2 regions of the Rhodococcus chondri genome follow, and region 1 is predicted to be linked to the other one. Evidence: riboswitches for the same ligand, from Rfam matches in the RefSeq annotation. Region 1 holds a riboswitch; the other holds the start of a gene.
The links. Region 1 has a riboswitch for thiamine pyrophosphate ahead of thiO (glycine oxidase ThiO). Riboswitches for the same ligand answer to the same signal wherever they lie in the genome.

Region 1 (5,403 bases):
TGCGCACCACCACCACCGATTCGGCGGCGCGGTCGACGAACTCCTTCACCGTCGTGTCGGCGATGAGCCGCCCCCGGCCGATGACGACGAGATGGTCGGCGGTCTGCGCCATCTCCGAGAGCAGGTGGCTCGACACGAGCACCGTGCGTCCCTCCGCCGCGAGGGCCTGCATGAAGCGGCGGATCCACACGATGCCCTCGGGGTCGAGCCCGTTCACCGGTTCGTCGAAGAGCAGCACCTGGGGATCGCCGAGGAGCGCTGCCGCGAGACCGAGTCGCTGCGACATGCCCAGCGAGAACCCCCCGGCTCGCTTCCCGGCGACCTCGGTCAGCCCCACCTGCCGCAGCACCTCGTCGACGCGGGAGCCGGGCAGCCCGTTGGACGCGGCGAGCCACCGCAGGTGCGCGCGCGCCGACCGATTGGGATGCACCCACTTCGCGTCGAGCAGCGCACCGACGGTCTGCAGCGGCCGCGTCAGATCCTGGTATCGCCTGCCGTCGATGAGCGCAGTACCCGAGGTGGGACGATCCAGCCCGAGGATCATCCGCATCGTCGTGGACTTCCCTGCCCCGTTGGGGCCGAGGAACCCGGTCACGATGCCCGGGCGGACCGTGAACGTCACGTCGTCCACCGCGGTTGTCGAACCGAAGGTCTTGGTCAATCCGGTCACTTCGATCATGGTGACAGCCTGCCGGAAAACCCCTTCGCGTGCAGCACGCCGGTCCGGGGCGTTACGGCTCGAGCGGCGACGACGCCTGTGCCCAGAAGCGCTTCGGGATCCGTCCGGCGTGCCGCGCCCGGAATCCCGCCTCGACGGCGTGCCGCATCGCCGACGCCATCAGCGCCGGATCTTTCGCACGGGTCACGGCGGTGGCGAGCAACACGGCATCGCAGCCCAGTTCCATGGCGAGGGCGGCGTCGGAGGCGGTGCCGATGCCGGCGTCGAGAATCACCGGCACACCGGCCGATTCGACAATCATCTCGATGTGATGGGGGTTGGCGATACCGAGGCCGGTGCCGATCGGGGAGCCCAGCGGCATCACCGCGGCGCAGCCGACGTCCTCCAGACGCCGCGCGAGCACCGGATCGTCGGTGGTGTACGGCAGCACCACGAATCCGTCGTCGACGAGTTGCTCTGCTGCCGCGACCAATTCGATGGCGTCGGGCAACAGGGTGCGTTCGTCTGCGATGACTTCGAGCTTGACCCAATCGGTTTCGAGCGCTTCACGTCCGAGCTGCGCGGTGAGCACTGCTTCCTTCGCGCCGCGGCAGCCCGCCGTGTTGGGCAGCAGGCCGATGCCGAGGCGCCGCACCAGATCGAGCACACCGGTGCCCGACGTCGCGTCCACGCGCCGCATCGCGACGGTGGTCAGTTCGGTACCGGAGGCCACCAGCGCCTCCTCGAGCACTGCGAGGTTCGCGGCGCCGCCCGTACCGGTGATCAGACGCGAGGAGAAACTGCGGCCGGCGATGGTCAGCGGCGGCAGGTCGTGTCCCGGCTCACGATGCTCAGCCACCCTGGACCGCCGTGATGATCTCGATGCGGGCGCCCCGGCCGACCTTCTCGGACCAGCGGCCACGGGGGAAGACCGCGCCGTCGAGTGCGACGGCGATGCCCTTCTCCGGCAATCCCAGTTCTGCCAGCACTTCGGTCATGGTCGGCGCCTCGGCGAAGTACTTTTCTTCACCGTTGACGGTGACGCCCACCGATACCGGATTCGTCATCGCACACCTTCTTCCGTGAATCGTCGGGGATCGGCGTATTTCGCCTCGGGAAGCGATTCGTCGCCCAGTTCGGCGAGAACCGCGTCGACGGTGATCGGAGTGAGGAGCACCCCGTTGCGGCCGTGTCCGGTCGCCGCGATCACCCGCTCCGACACCCGGCCGATCAGCGGCAGGTTGTCGGGGGTCATCGGGCGCAGCCCCGCGCTCGCCTCGTGGAGTTCGTATTCGCCGATCGCCGGGAACAGCGCTTCGGCATCGGCGATCAGATCCCGCACTCCGGCAACCGTGACCTGCGTATCGACGGCTTCGTACTGCGTGGCACCGACGACGAGACCACCGTCGCGCGGCACCAGATACACCGGCCGGCCGTGCACACTGCCCCGCACGGTGCGCTGCGGTGACGGTGTCGCGCCGGGACGTGTCCGCAGTCGCAGGATTTCGCCCTTGACGGGACGGACGGGCAGTTCCGGCCACAGTTTCGCCGACGCCGACCCCGCAGCGAGCACGACCCGGTCGGCGGTCAGATCCGCGACATCGCGTACCGGGGCGTCGACGAACCGCACTCCGGTCTCGGCGGCAGCGCGGCGCAGTGCGTCGACGAGGGCCCGGTTGTCGACGGACAGTTCGGTGGGTGCGAGCAGACCGAGCCGGATGCGCGGGCCCAGTTCCGGCTCGAGTGCGCGCACCTCCGCACGCGACAGGATCCGCATCTCGTGGCCGTGCCCGGACACCCAGTCGGCGATGGTGCGCAGGTCCGCGGCGTCGGCGGTGTCGAGAGCGACGGTCAGCGACGGCCCGGAGGTGAACAGTTCGGTGTCCACCGTGCGCTGCAGACGCGCGCCGAAGTCGGGCCAGCGTTGCAGCGACGCGGCACCGAGATCGAGGACACGATCCTCTCCGGGCCAGCCCTCCGACAGCGGCGCGAGCATGCCACCGGCCACCCACGACGCTCCGGAACCGGGTGCCGGGTCGTGCACCGTCACCGTCCAGCCCGCACAGGCCGCGCGCCAGGCTACGGACAGCCCGATCACCCCGCCGCCGACCACGGATACTGTTGCCATTGATCCCACCTCACTCCCTGCGCCGGCATGATCCGGTTCAGGTCATAACGGTCGGGGCCGGCAGGCCCCCTCTCAGCCCCGCGTTCCTCGGGACTCCCGTGTTGTCACGTTCTCTTCAGAGGTTACCGTCTTGTCCGTGAGCACCTATCGCGGCAACCATCCCGATCCTCGCGGACGCCTTGCGACCGCCCGGCTGTACCTGTGCACCGACGCCCGCCGCGACACGGGCGACCTGGCACATTTCGCGGAGGAAGCGCTCGCCGGTGGCGTCGACATCATCCAGTTGCGCGACAAGGATTCGGCAGGGGAAAAGAAGTTCGGCCGCCTCGAGGCACGGGAGGAACTCGCGGCGCTCGAGGTCCTCGCCGATGCCTGCGCCCGGCACGGAGCGCTGCTCGCCGTCAACGATCGTGCCGATATCGCGTTCGCCGCGGGCGCGGACATCCTGCACCTCGGCCAGGGTGATCTTCCGGTCGCGCAGGCGCGGCGCATCCTCGGCGACGACATCGTCGTCGGCCGGTCGACCGCCAGCCGTGCGCAGGCTGCGCTCGCGGACATCGAGGAAGGCGTCGACTACTTCGCGTCCGGTCCGGTATGGGACACCCCGACGAAGCCGGGACGCAGCGCCGCGGGCCTCGACGTGATCCGCGAGGTCGCGCAGTCGCGCCCACAGCGGCCGTGGTTCGCGATCGGCGGTGTCGATCTCGAACGGCTTCCGGAGGTACTCGACGCCGGGGTCACCCGCATCGCGGTGGTGCGCGCGATCACGAAGGCCGCCGATCCGCGCGCGGCCGCGGCCGCATTGAAGGCCGCTCTGGGCGGCTGAGCGGCCGATGCGGATCGCGGGGCGCAGGCTTCGCCCCTGACGAGGACGAATCGTCATACCGGTCGAATCTTCCCGGTGGCGCCTCTAGGGTGGCAACCACAACTGGATGATCATGTTCTCCGATTTCGGTGCTCGTCGGCTGCCCCGAACTGCGGGAGCGCTGCTCGGTGCGCGACCGAACCCGGCGAATCGCCACGCAAGGTGGGCTCCCACTGCCCGCTGCCTGCGAATCGAAAGGCCCGTGATGGACCCGGATTTCCCGCTCTGGCTGCGCACCACCCACCTCCTGAACTTCCTGCTCATGGGCATCGTCCTGCGGAGCGGCTGGGAGATCATCTCCTCGCTTCCACGCTTCTGGTGGCGAAACGACTGCAAACCCGGCACCGAATGGATCAAGTTCACCCGCCGGAAAGTGCCGCAGGAGGAGGGCGTCTACACCTCGCTCATGGACGAGCGCAGCGCAAGTCCACTGCTCACACTTCCCGGTAACAAGAACATCGGACTGGGCCGGCACTGGCACGGGCTGGGCGTGACCCTGTGGCTGCTCAACGGCCTCGTCTACGTCGTCCTGCTGTTCGCTACCGGACTGTGGCGACGCATCGTCCCGACCTCCTGGGACGTCTTTCCCGACGCCTGGGAATCATTGACGATCTACCTCGGCTTCGGCGTCCCGTCGATCGAGCATTTCCAGCCCTACGATGCGCTGCAGATGCTCACCTACACCGGTGCGGTATTCATTCTCGCGCCGCTGCTCATCCTCACCGGCATCGCCATGGCCCCGGCGGTCCGCTCCCGGTTCCCCTGGTACGTCGAGCTGTGGGGCGGACACCAGGGCGCGCGTTCCCTGCACTTCATCGGCATGGTGCTGATGAGCGTGTTCATCCTCATGCATATCGGACTGGTATTCCTCGTTCACGCCGATTACAACCTGCCGCACATGGTCTTCGGTGTCACCGACACCGCCCGCTACGCGCAGGCCTTCACGATCGCGCTCGGGACGATTGTCGCCGCCATCGCGCTGTGGATCGGCCTGAGCTACCTCACGCTCGCCGACCGGGTCCGCGCACGGCGCGTCCTCGTCGCCCTCACCGAACCCGTCCGCATACTCACCCTCGGTTGGATGAAGCCGCGCATGGGCACCCAGCGCACCTACACCGACAGGGACATCTCCGAATACCACTGGACCAACGGGCTCGCACCGACCGCCGACGAATCCACCGAATGGCTCGCGCACAAGGCGACCGGCTTCCGCGACTGGCGCCTCGAAGTCGGCGGGACACCGGGCGGCGAGACTCTCCGGCTGAGCCTCGATGATCTGCGGGCACTACCCAAAACCGAATACATCGCAGTCCACTCCTGCATGCAGGGCTGGACGGCGACGTCCAAGTGGGGCGGAGTCCGGCTCGAGAACGTACTCGACCTCCTCGGCCCCCGCCCGGAGAACGCCCGCTACGTGATGGTCACATCCCACGGGCTCGCCCAGGAAATGTACGACCACCGGGAACGGGAACCCTTCTACGCGGTGCTGTCGATGGACATGGTCGAGGAGGACGACACGATCCTGGCCTACGAGCGCAACGACCGGCCTCTCGACATCCATCTCGGTGCGCCGCTACGGCTGCGGGTCGAGTCCAACCACGGTTACAAGATGGTCAAATGGATAAGGTCCATCGAGTGGATCGAGGATTACGCCGACTACGGCGACGGCAGGGGCGGCACCCGGGAGGACGCCGCCCTGCAGGCGTTCAACGGCCGCATCTAGAGGAGAACCGCGCAATGCAGAGCACCACC
Region 2 (4,763 bases), on a different contig from region 1:
CGAACCCCTCGAGACCGAACGCGGGAAACAGCTTTCGTGCGGCGGCCCGGGCGCGGGCACGGGAGACCCCCTGCACTTCCAGGCCGAGGGAGCAATTGTCGAGCACGGACCGCCACGGGAACAGCAGGTCCTTCTGCGGCATGAGCGCCGCCCGTCCCGGGGCCGCGGGTGCACCGCCGACGACGACCGACCCGGAATCGGGGGTGTCGAGACCGGCGATCAACCCGAAGAGGGTGGACTTGCCGGAGCCACTCGGACCGATCACCGACACGAATTCACCGGGCGCGATGTCGAAGTCGATACCGTCGAGGACCGGGGTGCCGTCGAACGCCCGGCGGAGTTCGGTAACGGACACGGCGGTCACGGACGGCTCCCGGTGGTCAGGGCCCACGGCGCGACGATCCGTTCGACGGCGTAGGTGAGCAGATACAGCAGCAGCGACACCGCGGCGGTGACAACGACGGCGGCCAGCACCAGATCGGTGCGGAAGGAGTTCTTCTGTGTCGCCATGTAGATGCCGAGACCGGAGGTGGCGCCGACATATTCGGCGAAGACCGCACCGACGACCGCGTAGGTGATGCCGATGCGCAGAGAGGTGAAGAAGCGGGGGAGCGCCGCCGGCATCCGCACGTACCGGAACTCCTGCCGGCGGGACGCGCCCATGCTGCGCAGCAGTGCCCCGGCGTCCCGATCCGCGGCGGCGAAACCCTCGATCAAGCCGATGGTCATGGGAAAGAACGTGGCGAGCGCGATGACGAGAACCTTCGGCAGCAGACCGAACCCGAACCAGATGATCATCAGCGGCGCGATCGCGATGATCGGCAGGGTCTGGGACACCACGAACAGCGGCACCAGCGCGCACCGCAGCCACGGCGAGAAATCCACCGTGGTCGCCAATACCCAGGCGAGGACCAGCGACACGGCGAATCCCACGACGGTGACCTGCAGGGTCGCCGCGGCATGGCCGGCGATGTCGCTGCGGTGGGCCCAGCCCTGATCGAGGACTCGGCTGGGCGCCGGCAGCACCTGGGGCCGGATATCGCCGACCCGCACATACAGTTCCCACATCGCGACGAGTACGACCGCGACGGTCACCGCGGGCAGCAGCGCCCGCATCCGCCCGGACGGGCCGGACGAGATGCGGGCACTGTCAGGAAGCGAGGTATTCATCGGTGAAGTACGACGACCAGTCCGGTTCCTCGGTGAGCGGTGCTCCGTCGGGTCCGGCGAGGAGTCCCGCCTCGTAGAGGAATCGGGAGTACCCGGTCCACTGCTCGAGGGTCATCGTGCCCACCCGCCCGTTTCCGTCGCGCAGGTGGTCGGCGGACAGCATCCGCTGACTTTCGAAGACGAGAGCCTCGTCGTCGAACACACCGGGGTTGGCGTCGATCACGTGCTGGGCGGCCCGGTCGGGATCCTCCGCGGCGATCTCGTAGCCGCGCTGGACGGCCTGCACGAAGTCGCGCGCCTGCTCCGGATGTTCCGCGAGCCAGTCCTCGTTGCCGTTGATCACGATGGCGTAGGCGTCGGGGAATCCGAAGTCGGTGTACGAGAAGTACCGCATGGGGAGTCCGCGGTGCTCTGCTTCGATGCCCTCCCAGGCCAGGTAGGACACGGTGAAGTCGGCGGTGCCGGAGTACACCGCCTCGTAGGCAGAGGTGCCGAGGGTGACGGAGGTGAAGTTGCCGTCGCCGCCGTCGGCGCGGATCACCTGTCGCAGCGTTTCTTCGTCCCCGGGGTCGCCGAAACCGGCGTAGGTGAGTCCGTCGAGATCCTTCGGCCGTGCGAGGTCGGTGCGGTCGGCCTTGACCGCGATGCCGGTGGCCCAGTGCTGCAGGGGAGCGAGCACCGAGACGACCTGCGCACCGGCCGCGCGGGAGAATGTGGTCATCGCCTGGGTCGAGATACCGAACTCGGCGTTGCCGGCGTCGACGAGCAGATCGGGGGTCGTGCTGTTGTAGGGCAGGATCTCGACGTCGAGTCCGGCGTCGTCGAACAGCCCTTCCTGCATCGCCACGTACAGGCCGGTGTGGTTGGTGTTCGGGGTCCAGTCCAGCGCGAAACGGATCGTGTTCTCGTCCGGCGAATCACTCGCACAGCCCGATACCGCGGTTAGCGCGGCTACGGCGGTGAGGACCCCGGCGATCAGTCCAGCGCGGCTACGAGATCGCCGCGGAGGATCCCGACCGGGCCGCCTCACGAGGCGGGCCACTGCTGCCGGTGGAGCGCGGTGTCCCAGAACATCAGTTCGTACCGGGTCGCGACAGTGAACGCGTCGAGCATGGCATCGCGTTCGGGTCCGGTCGCTGCTTCGGCGGCCGCGTCGACCAGTTCGCGGGCGGTCGCGACGGAGGCGTGGAACGCCGGATCGTCGTAGGTGGTGACCCAGCGGGCGTACGGGTGCGACGGGTCGGCTGCGAGAGCGTCGGCGGCCCGGCCTGCCAGCTCGCGGCCCACTTCGGCATAGATCCAGAAACACGGCAGTACCGCGGCCGCGCCGACGGCGTACGGCTCGGTGGACACCGTCGCCGTCAGGTACGAGACGTATCCCAGGCACGCCGGGGAAGGTTCGACGACCTCGCCGGTCTCGGGCAGCACACCCCCGGTGAGCAGCCCCTGGTGCAGCGACGACTCCTCGGTGGCCGCGGTAGCGGAGCTTGTGGCCCAGAACGCCCCGGTCACCGGCTCCGGTGACTTGGCGGCGAGCAGCGCCAGCGCTTTGGCGTAGCCCGCGAGGTAGAGGGCGTCTTGTTCGATGTAGAAGCGGAAGGCGTCGAGCGGCAGGGTGCCGTCGCCGAGGCGACGGAGAAACTCGAGATTGTCGACGGCGTCGCGCAGCACCTTCGTGCGCTCCCACAGAAGGTCGGTGAAACGACCGGTGTATGTAGGTGGTGAAACGGTTACAGGCATGGTCATGCCGAAACATCCCTTCGTCAGCATTACCTGACAGGTTCGACGGGTGTGATCTCAGCCCCGCATGTGCGGAGCACCCCGTGTCGGTCGGAAGCGACCATAGCACCCGGCTGTATCGGACCGGACGCAAGGCCGGTCAGGAGAGCAGTTGCGCGTAGTTCTCGCGGTGCTGGGCCGGGATGAGTGTGTTCAGCACGAAGCGGGTCTGCAGCCGGATGTACTCGTCGAGGCTGTAGATGGCGCCGAAGTGCCAGTGCTTGAGAGCCCAGCCGTGTGCAAGGAGCATGATGTCGAAGACCATCAGGTCGACATCGACCGGATTCATGACCGCCGCGGCGATTCCTGCATCGAGAGCGGCGCGCAGCGGAGCCGACGACTCCACTTCGAGTTCCTTGATGCGGGCCCGTCCTGCGGCGTCGAGAGTGCGGCTCTCCCGGTAGGTGAGCACGGTGGCGTTGAGGTTCTCGTCCACGATCTCGATGTAGCGGCGCATTCCGGCGACGAGCCGCTCGACCGGGTCGTCGCCGACGGCGTCCATAGCCGGTTCGAGCTGGTCGCGGAAGGCATCGAGGATGGTGAGAATGGTCGCCAGGAGTACGTCCTCCTTGCCGCCGAAGTACTTGTAGATCAGTCCGACGCTCACACCGGCCTCGTCGGCGAGTGCCTGCATCGACATCTGATGAAAGCCCGTCCGCTGCATGACCTCGACCGCGGCGTCCAGGACCTGCTTGCGGCGGGAGTTGGTGCGTACGGCACGCACGGCCTCTTCCACGGGCAGTGCATCGTGGTCGGTGGTCATGTCGTACTCCTCGTTGCCGCGCGGTCCGATCCACATTACCGACGGGGATCGTCGTGTTCCGTGCGGCCGTTCAGAAGGCCTCCATCAGGTGCCGGTACAGGTTTCGCTTCTGTTGCGGCACGACGGTGTTGAGGACGTACCGGGTCTGCAGCCGGATGTACTCGTCCAGGCTGTAGATGCGGCCGAAGTGCCAGTGTTTGAGCGACCATCCGTGCGCGAGCAGAACCAGATCGAAGACCATCAGGTCGACATCGACCGGGTGCAGGAGGCCGGCGTCGATGCCCTCCGTCAGCACTGTGCGTAGCGGGGCGGAGGTGGCGATTTCGAGCCGCTTGAGCATCTCCCGGCCGTCCGGGTCGAGCGTGCGGCTCTCCCGGTAGGTCAGGGCCACCGCGTCGAGGTTCTCGTCGACGATCTCGATGAATCGGCGGATGCCGGCGGCCAGGCGCTCGACGGGGTCTTCTCCCGCGGCCACCATCGCCGGCTCGAGCTGGTCCTGGAAGGCGTCGAGGATATCGGTGATGGTGGCGAGGAGAATTTCCTCCTTGTTGCCGAAGTAGTTGTAGAGCGAGCCCACGCTGACGTTCGCCTCGTCCGCGAGTGCCTGCATGGACATCTGATGAAAACCCTTGCGTTGCATCACTTTGGCGGCAGCCGTGAGGATCTGCCGGCGTCGGGAGTTGGCCCGTACCGCCCGCACGGCCTCGTCGACGGGCAACTCGATGGGTTCGGCCGGCATGGGGGTGTCCTCCTCGTCGCTCGGGGCCGCAGCGTCAGATTCCCAGATCCTTCGCGACGATCGTCTTCATGATCTCGGTGGTACCGCCGTAGATGGTCTGGATGCGTGCATCGACGAATGCGCGCGAGACCGCGTACTCGCGCATGTAGCCGTAGCCACCGTGGAGTTGCAGGCATCGGTCGGCGACCCGGACCTGCAGCTCGGTCGCCCACCACTTCAGGCGCGCGGCCCGCGCAGCGGTGAGCTTGCCGGTGAGGTGTTCGGCGATGCAGTCGTCGAGGTAGGGGCGTGCGATATCGAGTTCGGTGGCGA

Region 2: linked by a shared signal. The riboswitch ahead of Q8814_RS24300 (TenA family protein) and the one ahead of thiO (glycine oxidase ThiO) in region 1 are both predicted to bind thiamine pyrophosphate.

Annotation. Positions count from the first base shown of each region.
Region 1 covers NZ_JAUZMZ010000007.1:35,191-40,593, reverse strand. The annotation lists gene Q8814_RS02555 (ABC transporter ATP-binding protein) at 1-679, opposite strand, end outside; gene thiG (thiazole synthase) at 732-1,517, opposite strand; gene thiS (sulfur carrier protein ThiS) at 1,510-1,725, opposite strand; gene thiO (glycine oxidase ThiO) at 1,722-2,786, opposite strand; TPP riboswitch at 2,784-2,896, opposite strand; gene thiE (thiamine phosphate synthase) at 2,923-3,612, shown strand; gene Q8814_RS02530 (molybdopterin-dependent oxidoreductase) at 3,857-5,374, shown strand; gene Q8814_RS02525 (heavy-metal-associated domain-containing protein) at 5,389-5,403, shown strand, end outside.
Region 2 covers NZ_JAUZMZ010000251.1:353-5,115, forward strand. The annotation lists gene Q8814_RS24285 (ABC transporter ATP-binding protein) at 1-364, opposite strand, end outside; gene Q8814_RS24290 (ABC transporter permease) at 361-1,170, opposite strand; gene Q8814_RS24295 (ABC transporter substrate-binding protein) at 1,151-2,149, opposite strand; gene Q8814_RS24300 (TenA family protein) at 2,197-2,916, opposite strand; TPP riboswitch at 2,909-3,004, opposite strand; gene Q8814_RS24305 (TetR/AcrR family transcriptional regulator) at 3,050-3,712, opposite strand; gene Q8814_RS24310 (TetR/AcrR family transcriptional regulator) at 3,783-4,451, opposite strand; partial or broken gene Q8814_RS24315 (acyl-CoA dehydrogenase family protein) at 4,486-4,763, opposite strand, start outside.